Regions from separate parts of the Planococcus alkaliphilus genome, predicted to be linked through region 3. Evidence: riboswitches for the same ligand, from Rfam matches in the RefSeq annotation. Region 3 holds a riboswitch; each other region holds the start of a gene.
What was found. Region 3 has a riboswitch for thiamine pyrophosphate ahead of AC2EXB_RS10850 (YkoF family thiamine/hydroxymethylpyrimidine-binding protein). Riboswitches for the same ligand answer to the same signal wherever they lie in the genome.
Positions count from the first base shown of each region.

Region 1: another riboswitch for thiamine pyrophosphate. It lies ahead of AC2EXB_RS18520 (peptide-methionine (S)-S-oxide reductase); the one in region 3 lies ahead of AC2EXB_RS10850 (YkoF family thiamine/hydroxymethylpyrimidine-binding protein).
Region 2: another riboswitch for thiamine pyrophosphate. It lies ahead of tenA (thiaminase II); the one in region 3 lies ahead of AC2EXB_RS10850 (YkoF family thiamine/hydroxymethylpyrimidine-binding protein).

Region 1 covers NZ_CM168060.1:3,543,686-3,547,876, reverse strand. Annotated here, with positions in the region: gene pepD (beta-Ala-His dipeptidase) at 1-700, opposite strand, end outside; TPP riboswitch at 1,530-1,631, shown strand; partial or broken gene AC2EXB_RS18520 (peptide-methionine (S)-S-oxide reductase) at 1,951-2,076, shown strand; partial or broken gene AC2EXB_RS18515 (branched-chain amino acid transport system II carrier protein) at 2,107-2,205, opposite strand; T-box leader at 2,357-2,605, opposite strand; gene AC2EXB_RS18510 (ABC transporter ATP-binding protein) at 2,748-3,422, opposite strand; gene AC2EXB_RS18505 (ABC transporter permease) at 3,424-4,191, opposite strand, start outside.
Region 2 covers NZ_CM168060.1:3,256,431-3,260,621, reverse strand. Annotated here, with positions in the region: gene AC2EXB_RS16980 (ABC transporter substrate-binding protein) at 1-502, opposite strand, end outside; gene AC2EXB_RS16975 (ABC transporter ATP-binding protein) at 744-1,886, shown strand; TPP riboswitch at 1,907-2,010, shown strand; gene tenA (thiaminase II) at 2,098-2,781, shown strand; gene thiM (hydroxyethylthiazole kinase) at 2,783-3,568, shown strand; gene thiD (bifunctional hydroxymethylpyrimidine kinase/phosphomethylpyrimidine kinase) at 3,565-4,191, shown strand, end outside.
Region 3 covers NZ_CM168060.1:2,017,572-2,021,762, forward strand. Annotated here, with positions in the region: gene AC2EXB_RS10840 (DUF4240 domain-containing protein) at 1-271, opposite strand, end outside; gene AC2EXB_RS10845 (M48 family metallopeptidase) at 417-1,709, opposite strand; TPP riboswitch at 1,891-1,996, shown strand; gene AC2EXB_RS10850 (YkoF family thiamine/hydroxymethylpyrimidine-binding protein) at 2,086-2,676, shown strand; gene AC2EXB_RS10855 (ECF transporter S component) at 2,678-3,259, shown strand; gene AC2EXB_RS10860 (ABC transporter ATP-binding protein) at 3,246-4,191, shown strand, end outside.

The DNA of each region.
Region 1 (4,191 bases), 1.5 Mb from region 3:
TCAGCTTGTTGGAATTGACCCGTCCTCGGTGTATGTCCTCTCCGGAATGACCACCTGTCAACCCGCGGATGCTTATATTCAATACTGTCATTCCGTTTGGAACAATGGTTGTTCTCTCTAACGGGACCTCAATTCTGACGACTGGGCCTCCTGCACAGCCAACAACAAATTTCCCTTCCTCGTTGGCATCCAAGTTAATCAGCACATCGCCTTCCATCTTTGCCATGTCAAAGTGTTCGGCGCCGACGAGTCCCCTTTCTTCATCACTAGTGCATATTAATTCCACATTCGGATGCTCTGCATCTTTATCGGCCAAGAGGGCCAATGCCAGTGCAACTCCTATTCCATCGTCTGCGCCCAGCGTTGTTTCTTTTGCGATAATTCGGTCTTCCTCGATTTCGATTTTTATCGGGTCGGTGTCAAAATCGTGCACAGTCTCTTTATCCTTTTCGCACACCATATCTGTATGAGCTTGCAAGATGATAGTTGGTCTTGATTCGTATCCTTTTGTGGCAGGTTTTTTAATGACGATGTTCAGTTTTTCGTCCTTCCACCAATCAAATCCGTGTTGCTCGGCAAAACCGATCAAGTAAGCTACCACATTTTCTTCTTTTCCAGAACAACGCGGGATTCTGGTCAAGTCTTCGAAGTACCGAAAAACTTCTTTAGGTTCTATACTTTCTAATAATCTGCTGCTCATGAAATAACTCCTCCTTCTTTTAGCCAATCAAAATGGTCACTTCAACTAAAGCTATTACAATTCCGACAAAAAAGGAAGTAGTTCCAGGCAAACTCTATCCAAATGAGTAGGAGCCTTGTCTTTATTAGTTCCCTTATAAGTATGGAAATTTTTATGATGGTTAAGGATAATAAGGCAATAGATGCCCATGGGTTGCATTTTTACATTCTTCTCTTGGTATACAAACCACTGGATCATAATTCTCATAATATAGAGACGAGATAAGAACTGAATGAGAAGAATAGAAAAATCAAATTGAAAAACTGGAAACATATTTAAGCTTGATGAAGGAATTAGTGGGGAGGATGAATTCTCCGACACAGTTTAGGCAACGCTAGTCATACACTCATTTAACTAACAAATTAAATTCGTGGGATGCAAGATTTTCTCACGTGAATCGGAGCATATGCAAAAGGGTTTCGCAAAATTGCTTTTTCAAAAATAAATCCATTGAGTCCTGTTATTTTTTCAATAAAATTTTATAAGAACCTCTGTTGATAATTATGAGAAGATGATGAAGTAATATCAGGCCAAATGTGCTAATGCAATAGGGGAGGTGGAGTACATAAAGTGTTCTATTAAAAGGAATAATTAAAGAAGTTTAGACTGATACGCAGTATACATGCCATCAGTTCTTGGAAGAAAAGGGGCCATATAAGAAGTTCTTTTCTTCTTGTTCGTATAAGTATCCATTTACGATTAATAGTATTTAATTAACAATAATCAGAATGAACTGGATATATTTCACGAGAAATGATACCCTTACTTTAGATATTCTGAGAATTGAATATAAAAACACTAGGGGAGTCTTTTTAAGACTGAGATGGAGCAATCCGGACCCTTTGAACCTGATCTAGTTGAAACTAGCGTAGGGAAGTGGTTGCTATGTATTTTATCTATTCCTAAAATATGATCAAAACCACTCCATCGCTGGAGTGGTTTTTTTTACTTGCCGGGTATTTTTTATGCACTAGGGAGGGAGTTAAGGAAAAAATACATGGAAATTAAAAAGTTGCATATTATCTCTACAGGAAGGCAAGAGCCAGAGCCAGAGCAGTTAGCAGATATCAGCGGCAGGACTCATGTTGGCATCGAATTTATCCATCTTCAGAGGAATTAAAAACTCTAGTCGAAGATAAACTTCTTTTAAGGAATAGGCTAGTCTCTTTCGATTTATGGGAAAATCAACAATCATCGCTTAACGTCGATAAATGGAAGTAATCTATTTAGCAGGTGGATGTTTATGGGGAGTTCAGGCTTTTATAAAAACTATACCTGGCGTCAAGTTCACAGAAGCAGGAAGAGCCAACATCGGACAAAGCAACAGCCATAATGGCCATAAATGGCAATAGAACACCTGTGAAAAGGAAACCGGTAATCGCTGGTCCAAAGCTGCTTCCGGATTCCAAACCGAGAAGAGGGGGGAAGATCAGATTTCTAGCCCCGAAAAATAAAGAAAAAAGCATAAATCCTGCAAATACGACATTGGTTCGATTCATCATAATTCCTCCTGAATTTTAGTTGCATATTTCTAGCTGTTACAGCCTCAAAACAACTGTGACTGCTATTTTTTTACCGCCATACTCAATTTTTTGTATAAAAAAACCCGTCCCTTAAAAAAGGGACGAGTTTAGCTCGCGATACCACCCATATTCCGCAAGTTCCATACAAAAGAAACATTCCGGCGCTTAGTCGACGTACAATCATACATCTTCCCGATAACGGAGGAAATCCGGCAAATCTTACTATTTCAGCTTTGCATCTCGGAGATGATTTTCGGATAAGATCTGTCCATCGGCTTCCACCAGGCGCCGACTCTCTGAGGAACAGTCATCTTCTCTTACTCTTTCTCGTCATAGATTCTTATTTATACAACTTAACTTATCAAATGCTAATTGGAAAAGTCAATCTATTTTATTGGTTCGAGATAGATTAGTTTCTAATTTTTGGTTCTCGTATTATACTGTTGCAACTGCTTAAGCGGGAAACAAAAAGAATAGCGTACACGTCACTCGGCCAAACCATCTTTCATTGTAATGACGCTGTCGGCATACGCCAGCATCTCCTCGTCATGCGTTACCATCAACGTGGTGATGTTCAACGTTTTCGTCAAATTGCGGATCAGTTCCATGACATCCTTTGACCGTTTTGAATCCAGGCTAGCCGTCGGTTCGTCCGCAAAAAGCATCTGAGGCTTGTGGATGATGGCCCGGGCAATCGCTACCCGTTGTCGTTCACCGCCTGATAAAGACGCGGGGTACGCCGATTTCCGATGTTCCATGCCGATCAGTTTCAGGATATCGGCAATTTCCTTTTGTTGCTGCCCTTTTTTTAACGTCGTTTCCGCTACTTCGAGCATCAGAGCCAGCTGTTCTTCTACAGTAAGAAAAGGGACGAGGTGCGCTGACTGAAAGACAAAGCCAAAGTCACGAGCCCTGATTCTTCGAATTTGCTCCTGGTTCATATCCGTCATATTCTGTCCATTGAACAGGATTTTTCCGTCTGAAGCCGGCTGGAGCCCAGCGGCGATTGTCAGCAACGTGCTTTTGCCGGATCCGGAAGCACCGACAAGTGCGGTAATTTCACCTTGCTGCAGCGTCAGGTTAATCCCTTTTAATATTTCTTCTGAGACTTCTCCGGTTGTAAACGTTTTTCTGAGTTCATTGATCGTGAAAATGGTCATATTACACCTCTCCTTGTTGAATCGCTTGCAGCGGTTCGACTTTTTTGATCTGGATGCCTGACAGGGTAGCGCCGACAAAACCGATGACGAGGAATACGATGGACAATTGGACCGTGGTCACTGCGGTTAAGCTGAACGGCATGCCGTCCGGTGCGATAAAGTTGAAACTTTGGCTGAGCGCAATCGACAACGCCAGTGCAATGACGGTGATAAAGAACATCTGCGTCCACATCATTTTAAATAACGTACTTGTCTTCACGCCGATTGCTTTCAGAATTCCATACAATCCGATTTTTTGCACATTCATCATGTAGAAGAATATGGCGAATAACAATCCACTGATCACAACGAGAAACCAGACGATCATGTTGAGGGATAGCTGTTCTGCACTATAACTGGGAATCGTATTGAGGAACTCACTGTTCGAAAACGATTGCAGCCCATCGATGACTGGGGTTTCGTCTCCATCTGGAATAAATATCAATTGCATTTCATTTACCCGGTACATCTCTTTGTAGTTCTCCATATTGATGAAAGCGACTGGAGCATGGCTGTACTTTTGCTGATCGACAAATCCCTTCACAGTAAATTCGCCGCTGAATTGATTGTTGGTCAGCGTATCTCCGACTTTTAATCCTTCATCTTCCAAAGAACGGTCCAGGATAATTTCACCTGCTTGGACGTTTTCAAACAACTCCGAGTCCGTTGAAGTGACAAACGCGACACTGCGCTGTTTGTCTGCTTCGTCATTCAAGAATCCCATTTGAAT
Region 2 (4,191 bases), 1.2 Mb from region 3:
CCACTTCTTCGAAGGCATCTTTATTATAGAAAAGGACGCGTGTATCAGTATTAAAAGGGATTCCGTATGAATCGCCTTCGTGAAGTGTAGCATTCCAAAGTTCTGGGTAGAATTTCTCTGAGAAACTGTTATCGTAGAATTCCGATAAGTTCATTGCTTGTTGTTCCTGTCCGCGGATTGCTGTGGCATTAATATCGTTAATGACAACATCAGGAGGATTGCCGGCAGCAATCGCCGCTAATTCCTTCGTCCAGATATCTCCCCAAGGGCTATACGTGTGCTTGACTTCGATCTCATCCTGGGATGCGTTAAAATCTTCAACGATTTTATCGACAATCGGACGGCGGATTTCAGAACCCCAGAATGTCCAAAAATCTACAACCACTTTACCGTCTTCATTAACCGCTTCTTCATCATTATTGCTGGTCTTGAAGCCGGCGCAACCACTTAACATTAAAGCAAGGCCAACAAGCGCGATGATGAATATCTTCATGTTTTTCATCCGGTTTCACTCCTTTAAGTTTATAAATACTGCTTTATTTACCGTGAAATTACTTTGATTGTCGAAGTAATTAGGGGTACTCGACAGAATTATTTATACTCGAGCCTCCTTTCAAATTGAAGAAGCATAGAAGCTCCTTCTTGTGGGTAAGTATATAACAAGTTCTTCTGCTTTTCTATGTTGTATTTGTAATAAACAGAAAACTGTATATAATTAAGAAAAAGAAATGGGGAAATTGAAAATGGCAGAGATTTCAATTAAAAATCTGGGTAAAACTTATGACAACGGCGCAACAGCGGTAACAGACTTTAATCTTGAAATCCAAAATGAGGAGTTCATCGTCTTCGTTGGTCCTTCGGGCTGTGGGAAATCGACGACTTTGCGCATGATTGCTGGCCTCGAGGAGATAACGGAAGGCGAATTCTTCATCGATGGAAAACGGATGAATGAGGTCCAGCCGAAAGAGCGGGATATTGCCATGGTTTTTCAGAACTACGCTTTATATCCCCATATGACGGTCTTCGAAAACATGGCTTTTGGACTAAAATTGCGTAAGTTTAAGAAAGCGGATATCCGAAAGCGCGTAGAAGATGCGGCGGACATTCTTGGCTTGCGGGAATACTTGGATAGAAAACCGAAAGCTTTGTCAGGCGGGCAGCGGCAGCGGGTGGCGCTCGGGCGCGCAATTGTCAGGGATGCCAAGGTCTTCCTCATGGACGAGCCTCTTTCAAACTTGGATGCAAAACTGCGCGTCCAAATGCGGGCGGAAATTGCTAAGCTGCATCATCGGCTGAAAACTACGACCATTTATGTCACGCATGACCAGACCGAAGCGATGACGATGGCAACGCGCATTGTCATTATGAAGGACGGCCATATCCAGCAAGTCGGCAGCCCGAAAGAAGTCTACGATTTTCCAGCCAACCGTTTTGTTGGAGGCTTCATCGGGTCGCCGGCAATGAACTTTTTTGATGGACGATTGGAAAAAGGGGCATTTGTGTTGGGAGATCGGACAATTAGCATCCCGCGGGAAACCTTGGATGTTCTGAATAGCCGCGGGTATGAAGGCAAGCATCTGACACTGGGAATTCGGCCGGAACATATCCACGTCAACAGCGAAGATTTATCCGGACTCCCGGTCAGTGAGTTTGATGCGACAATCACCGTTTCCGAATTGACGGGTGCAGAAACCATTCTCTATGCCACTTATGCTGAACAGGAATTTATTGCGCGCGTTGAGGCAGATACCGCAATCGAGCCGGGCCATACAGCTCGCCTGGCTTTTGATATGTCGCATGCCCACTTTTTTGATACCGAGAATGGGATGCGCATCAAAGCTGAAAACTCAGATAAATCTTTTGCAGAAGTTGAATCTGTGCTATAGTGATTTCGACAACCAAATAAAACACCCACTAGGGGAGCCGGATATCGGCTGAGACGGGCATAAGCCCGGACCCTTTGAACCTGATCTGGATCATACCAGCGTAGGGAAGTGGCGAGAAGCATGCTATTTCTCTATCTTTCAATGCATACGCACACGCCGCTTTCCTTAACTGGAGAGTGGCGTTTTTATTTGCAAAAAAGGAGATGGCGAAATGAAATTTTGTGAAGAAGTCCGGTTGGAGTGCAATGGAGTATGGGAAGCAAGTTTTGAACATCCGTTTGTCAAAGGAATCGCAGACGCGACACTGCCTTTAGACATTTTTCGCTATTACGTTATGCAGGATGCCTATTACTTAACACATTTTGCAAAAGTACAGGCAATCGGTGCGGTAAAAGCCAAAGATTTAGAAACGACCAAACGCTTCGCATTTCATGCCGAGCATACTTGTGCGGCTGAAATGGCTTTGCACGAATCATTCATGAAACTTCTTGGAGTGACCGAAGAGGATTGGGATGAATTTGAACCATCGCCGAATGCTTACGCGTATGTATCGCATATGTACCGCTCGGCTGAAGGGGATTTGGCGGACGTCCTCGCTTCAATTCTTCCTTGTTACTGGCTTTATCAGGAAATCGGCGACCGGCTTAAAGAAGCGAAGCCGGATCATCCAATCTACAGCCGCTGGATCGAAACTTATGGCGGAGAGGAATTTGCGGCACTTGTAAACGAACAGATCGAGCGGATGGACCTTCTCGCAGAAGGACTAACCGAAACACGGCGCAAAGAACTGAAGGACCGTTTCCGCAGAAGCAGCTATTACGAATGGAATTTTTGGGAACAAGCTTGGACGATGCAGACATGGACGGTAAAGCCATACACGAAGGTGGGTGTTTAAAGTGAGTGAGAAATTGCGCGCTGAAAATCCGATTGTCCACTGCATTACGAATCACGTCGTTTCAAACTTCCAGGCCAATGGATTGCTTGCCATTGGGGCTTCTCCGATCATGGGCGAAGCGCCGGAAGAAGCCGCTGAACTTGCGGCAATTGCTGGAGCCGTGTCACTCAATATTGGAACCTTGAACGTACAAACTTTGGAAAGCATGCTCATTGCCGGAAAGACAGCGAATCAATTGGGCCGCCCAGTCGTACTGGATCCTGTAGGTGTAGGAGCGACAGCTTTCAGAGCAGCTGCGGCGAAAAGAATTTTAACGGAAGTGAATATTGCCGTGTTGCGCTGCAATGCAGGCGAGCTTGCCGCGATTTGCGGAACCGAATGGCAAGGGAAAGGCGTCGATGCCGGCAGCGGTGAAGCGGATATGAAGCAGCTGGCAGTCGAAGCTGCAGGCAGGCTCGGTCTGGTTGTAGCCGTAACAGGTTCAATTGATATTCTTACGGATGGCAAAGAAATCGTGGAAATTCCTTTTGGGCATCCGCTCATGTCGGCGATTACCGGATCTGGCTGCCTGCTAAGTGCAGTGGTTGCTGCCTATCTAGCCGTTTATCCGGATAATATTTTAAGTGCTGCCGCAGAAGCCTTGCGTTTTTACGGGAAAGCAGGGGAACGAGCAAGCCACTCAGCTCCCGAGCCTGGCAGTTTTCAAATCGAATTCCTGAACCAATTGTCCCGAACTGGGAAAGGCGATAACGAATTGCCCGCCGGAAAGGAGCTGCAGCAAAAATGATTCCACAAGTATTAACCATTGCCGGATCGGATTCCGGAGGAGGCGCAGGAATTCAAGCGGACATTAAAACATTCCAGGAACTCGGAGTTTATTCGACTTCTGTTCTGACGGCCGTGACCGCTCAGAATACGCTAGGCGTTGCCGCTATTTACCCAATGTCAAGAGAAGCCGTTCGGACTCAATTGCAGGCTGTCGGAAAGGATTTTCAGCTAGCGGCATTGAAAACCGGAATGTTATTTAATGAAGAAATCATTGAAGAAACGGCCAAGTGGATTCGGCATTTCAATTGGCGGCAGCTGGTCGTCGACCCGGTCATGATTGCAAAAGGCGGAGCGAATTTATTGCGCGCAGAAGCAGGGGCTGCACTGAAAAAGGAATTGCTGCCTATAGCTGCCGTAGTGACGCCGAATATACCCGAAGCGGAAGTCTTGAGCGGTATCGACATCATTGACTCCAAGTCACGGAAACTGGCGGCGCAAAAGATTCTGTCGTATGGCTCCGAGTCGGTCATCATCAAAGGAGGCCATGGCAAGGACGAATATGTCGCAGAAGATTTCTTTCTTCATCAGGACGGGGAAGAGCTGCTGTTCCGGTCGCCTCGGATTGCGACAGTGCAAACACAT
Region 3 (4,191 bases):
GAGCGGCATCGATTAACTGCCAGAACCCTGCCTCAGTCATCTGCCTGGCTTGGCCAATATTCTCTTCCTGTTCCCTGTAGCCTTTTTTCAGCTTTGACTGAATCAGTTTATTCGCTTCTAGCAGGCAATGTTCTTCTGAAGAAAACTCTTTCGTATTGATGGAGCCTTGCGTTCCGATTTTTCCGTAAGAGACGATAAACATATTTCCCTGCACTTTGATCTTCCAAAACTTGTTTGAATAAGCGGTGATGCAGACGAGTGATTTTTCCATGGAATTCTCCTATCGTTCCTTATATAATCTGAATGATATTAACCCATATTATCATGTTTTGTCAGAAGGCCATCGTGCTAAAATAAAAAAATCCGCCAAGAATTGGCGGATTTGAACTTATTTCTTTTAATTTAATTTCGTCCCATTAAAATCCAGTTTCCAAATACTCGACAAATTCCGCCTCGGATGACGCTTCTGCATAATCCATGGCTGACATCCCATCCGGGCCCTCAAGCTCCGGATCAGCGCCATAATCTAAAAGCAATAAAGCCGTATCGTATTCACCATAATAGACGGCATTCCCGATGGCGGTGTCATAATCATCCATGGAATTAACGTTTGCTCCATTTTCAATTAAGTATGCAGCCATTTCGTTATCACCATTAAAAACTGCATACATTAAAGCGGAACTTCCATCAGCATCGACTGCATGAATATCTTCTCCATTAGCTACAGCTTCTTCAGCACCTGCTAAATCGCCCTCAGCTGCGGCAACAATCAATGGCGTCTGCCCATCAATCGAAAAATCCTCCTCAGCATAAAGCGCATCGTCAAACCCATTTAGAAATTGGGAGTAGACGAGTGTTCCACCGGCAAAAAGCGCAATGCTAATGAAATAAACAGCTGTTATGCCCACAAAAATCAGTGTTGCCCCAATGGCAATTCTTCCCGTATTCTGTGTGTAGATAGGGGCATCGTTTCCTTCAAACTGCTGGATTGCCTGAATGCGTTTTGGCAGGAGCGGATGGGACGAAAGCACTTCGCTGAGCCAGACGATGCCGTTCGATTCGGATGAAATCTGTTCGCGGTAAGCTTCTTCATTGACTTCGCTATACATTTTCTTGCCGATGCCGAGAAGCGTCAATGCGCGTTTTGCAGCCGCAGCGTTTTGGATCGTGAAAGCTGCATGGCGGTCGCAAGTGTATTCGCATGAACGGCTGTAGGCCTGGCTCAAGAAAGGAATAAACCCTGCCGGCACAATCAAAAGATTCTTCCAGACATGGCGTCGTTTCACATGTGCCAGTTCGTGGGCGATGATGAAGTCGAGTTCTTCTTGGCCCTGCTCACATGCCAGTTCAAACACTTCTGAATATAAGACGACCATGTCGCGGCCGAAAAAACGGGTCGCAAAGGCGTTCAATGCACCCTCCGACTGAATGACAAAAACTTCTGGAACTTTTTTGAGTTCCATTTCTTTTGAAAGAATTTGCACTCGTTCGTAGACATCCGGAAATTGGCGTTCGTGGATCCGCACGCCGTTTCCGCGTATGGATCCTAACATCATGGCGTTGGCAAAAAGCATAAAAGCAAAAATGATAAGGGCGATGGCAATGCCGACGACAGAAATGATGGCGAATACATAAATGATGATACTGAAAATCAAGCTAGTGATGAAATAGATGGTTTCTCTGTTCGACTGAATTGCAGATTTGTCCAATGATCCTCTTCCCTTCAATATGGAATAACTTACATATAATAGCACATGGAGTCAGAAAGAAATACTTGAATTCAAAGTATTTGAATCCTGCCTTATGTTATTTAGGTGCTTTACTTCCTTATCCATATCCGCTACACTGAACTCAACCGGGCAAACCCGGCCCACAAAAACCGCATACCGTTTACTGCACTAGGGGTGCCCATTATGGCTGAGATGCAAGCGCAAGCTTCAATCCCTTATAACTCGATCAGGTTAGGACCTGCGTGAGGAAGTGCGGCGCATTTCTGAAATGATTCCTTTTGAAATTATTTGTAGATTATGGCTGCATCTTCGCGGATGCGGCTTTTTTTGTGCACATTTTTAGGAGGAATTCAATATGGAACCATTGCAATGCGGCACTAGCCCGATTGTCGGATTTCGCTTTTCGCTTCATCCGATGACCGGCGATTTCATTAAAATCATCAAAGGGGCACTGAATGAAACAGACACTTCGAATGTCTGGATGCATACAGACGACGTCTCTACGGTGATTCGCGGAAAACAGAATCATGTCTTCAACGTCGCAAAAGCACTAGCTTTGCATGCGGCAAAAACCGGTGAACATGTCGCGCTTTCGGGCACTTTTTCCATCGGCTGCCCCGGCGACTCGGCGGGAGATGTGTATTTGGAAAAATCGGATGAATTGTTGAACACAGATACCACCAAGCAATATGTCTCTTCTCAATTTGCGCTATATCCAATGAACAACCCGGATTATATGGCGGTTATTTACCGTGAAGTGGACCGTGCAAAAGAACAAGGTGTCTTTAATGATTCGATGCATTACGCAAGCGGCATTCATGGCGATATTCATGAGGTCTTTGCCTTTTATGAAGAAGCATTTACAAATGCCCGTTCAGAAGAGCATCGCCATCTCGTCATGACGGTATCGATGAGCATCAATAGCCCATCACACGGAGGCAAATAAAATGCTGACATCGTGGAAATTAAAAGAAGTCGTGTTAATGTCTTTATTTGCGGTTGTCTTCGGCATCGTTTATTTGGTATTTGTCCACGTTTCGAACATTTGGGCGGCTGTAATCGGTCCGCTCGCCTATGAATGGATGTTCGGGATCTGGTTTATCGTTTCGATCATTTGCATGAACATCATCCGAAAACCAGGAGCCGCGGTGTTATCGGAATCGATGGCTGCAGCGATTGAAGTGCTGCTTGGGAACGCGGTCGGCCCCCGCCTCCTATTGTCTGGCATTGTACAAGGCCTAGGCGCAGAAGCGGCTTTTGCCATAACTGGCTACAAGCATTTCAATGTTGCTGTGCTGATGCTTGCCGGCGCCGGTTCCGCCGTCTTCAGTTTTGTATACGGCTATTTCATTTCAGGCTATGCAGCACTCGACCCTTCTTTTGTCGCTTTGATGTTTACCTTGCGTGTGCTCAGCGGCATGATTATTGCTGGGATCGGCGGGAAATTCATTTCGGATGGCCTGCTTGCGACGGGTTCGCTTCGCGGCTACGCCATTTCTCGTTCGAAGAAAAGTGATGCCCGTGCATGAAGCCGTTTTTTCACTTAGACAGATTGGCTTCCGTTTTCCAGACGACGAACAGCCGACCTTGTCTGCTATTTCCTTTGATATCCATAACGGAGAACGCGTTGTCATTTCAGGGCCAAGCGGCTGCGGGAAAAGTACGCTTCTTTACCTCTTGAATCGCTTATACCCGCTTAATTGCGATGGAGAGCTCACAGGCAGCATCCGGCTTTTCGGGAAAGATGCTGAGTCGTATGCGCCGGGTGAAATCAACCGCCGGGTCGCGACCGTCTTCCAGGATCCCGATTCCCAGTTTTGCATGCCGACGGTTGAAGAAGAACTGGCTTTTACTCTGGAGAATTTGCATGTTCCCCGTGAGAAAATGAACGCAAAAATCACAGCAGTTTTAGAGCTGACTGGTTTGTCAGCCTTACGCCATGAAGTGATTCAATCCCTATCAGGCGGTATGAAGCAGCGGATTGCAGCTGCTTGTGCGTTGGTCATGGAACCTGAAGTGCTGTTATTGGACGAACCGATCTCGCATTTGGATCCTGTAACTGCGAAAGAGTTTATCCACTGGCTAGACCATTTGCAGCAAGACTTGAATTTGACAATTGTTGCCGTAGAGCACCGGCTCGACTTATGGGATTCTTTTTTCAGCCGGGAAATCCAATTGGATCCCTCTGGCTGTTTTATCAGCGACAAAATAGCCAGTGTCCGTTCTCCAGTTTCATTGCCTGAACGGATTTCGTCAATGGGTTCAGAAACCGTTCTAAAGGCTGAAGGAATTGCAGTAAAGGCCAATGGGAAAGAACTCTTGTCCGGTCTATCATTTACTGCCCATAAAGGTGAAATCATGGTCGTTGCCGGGCCAAATGGCAGTGGGAAATCTTCGTTATTAAAGGCATTATGCGGAATATACCCGCTTAATGCCGGGAGCATCCAATCACCTGGAGTCG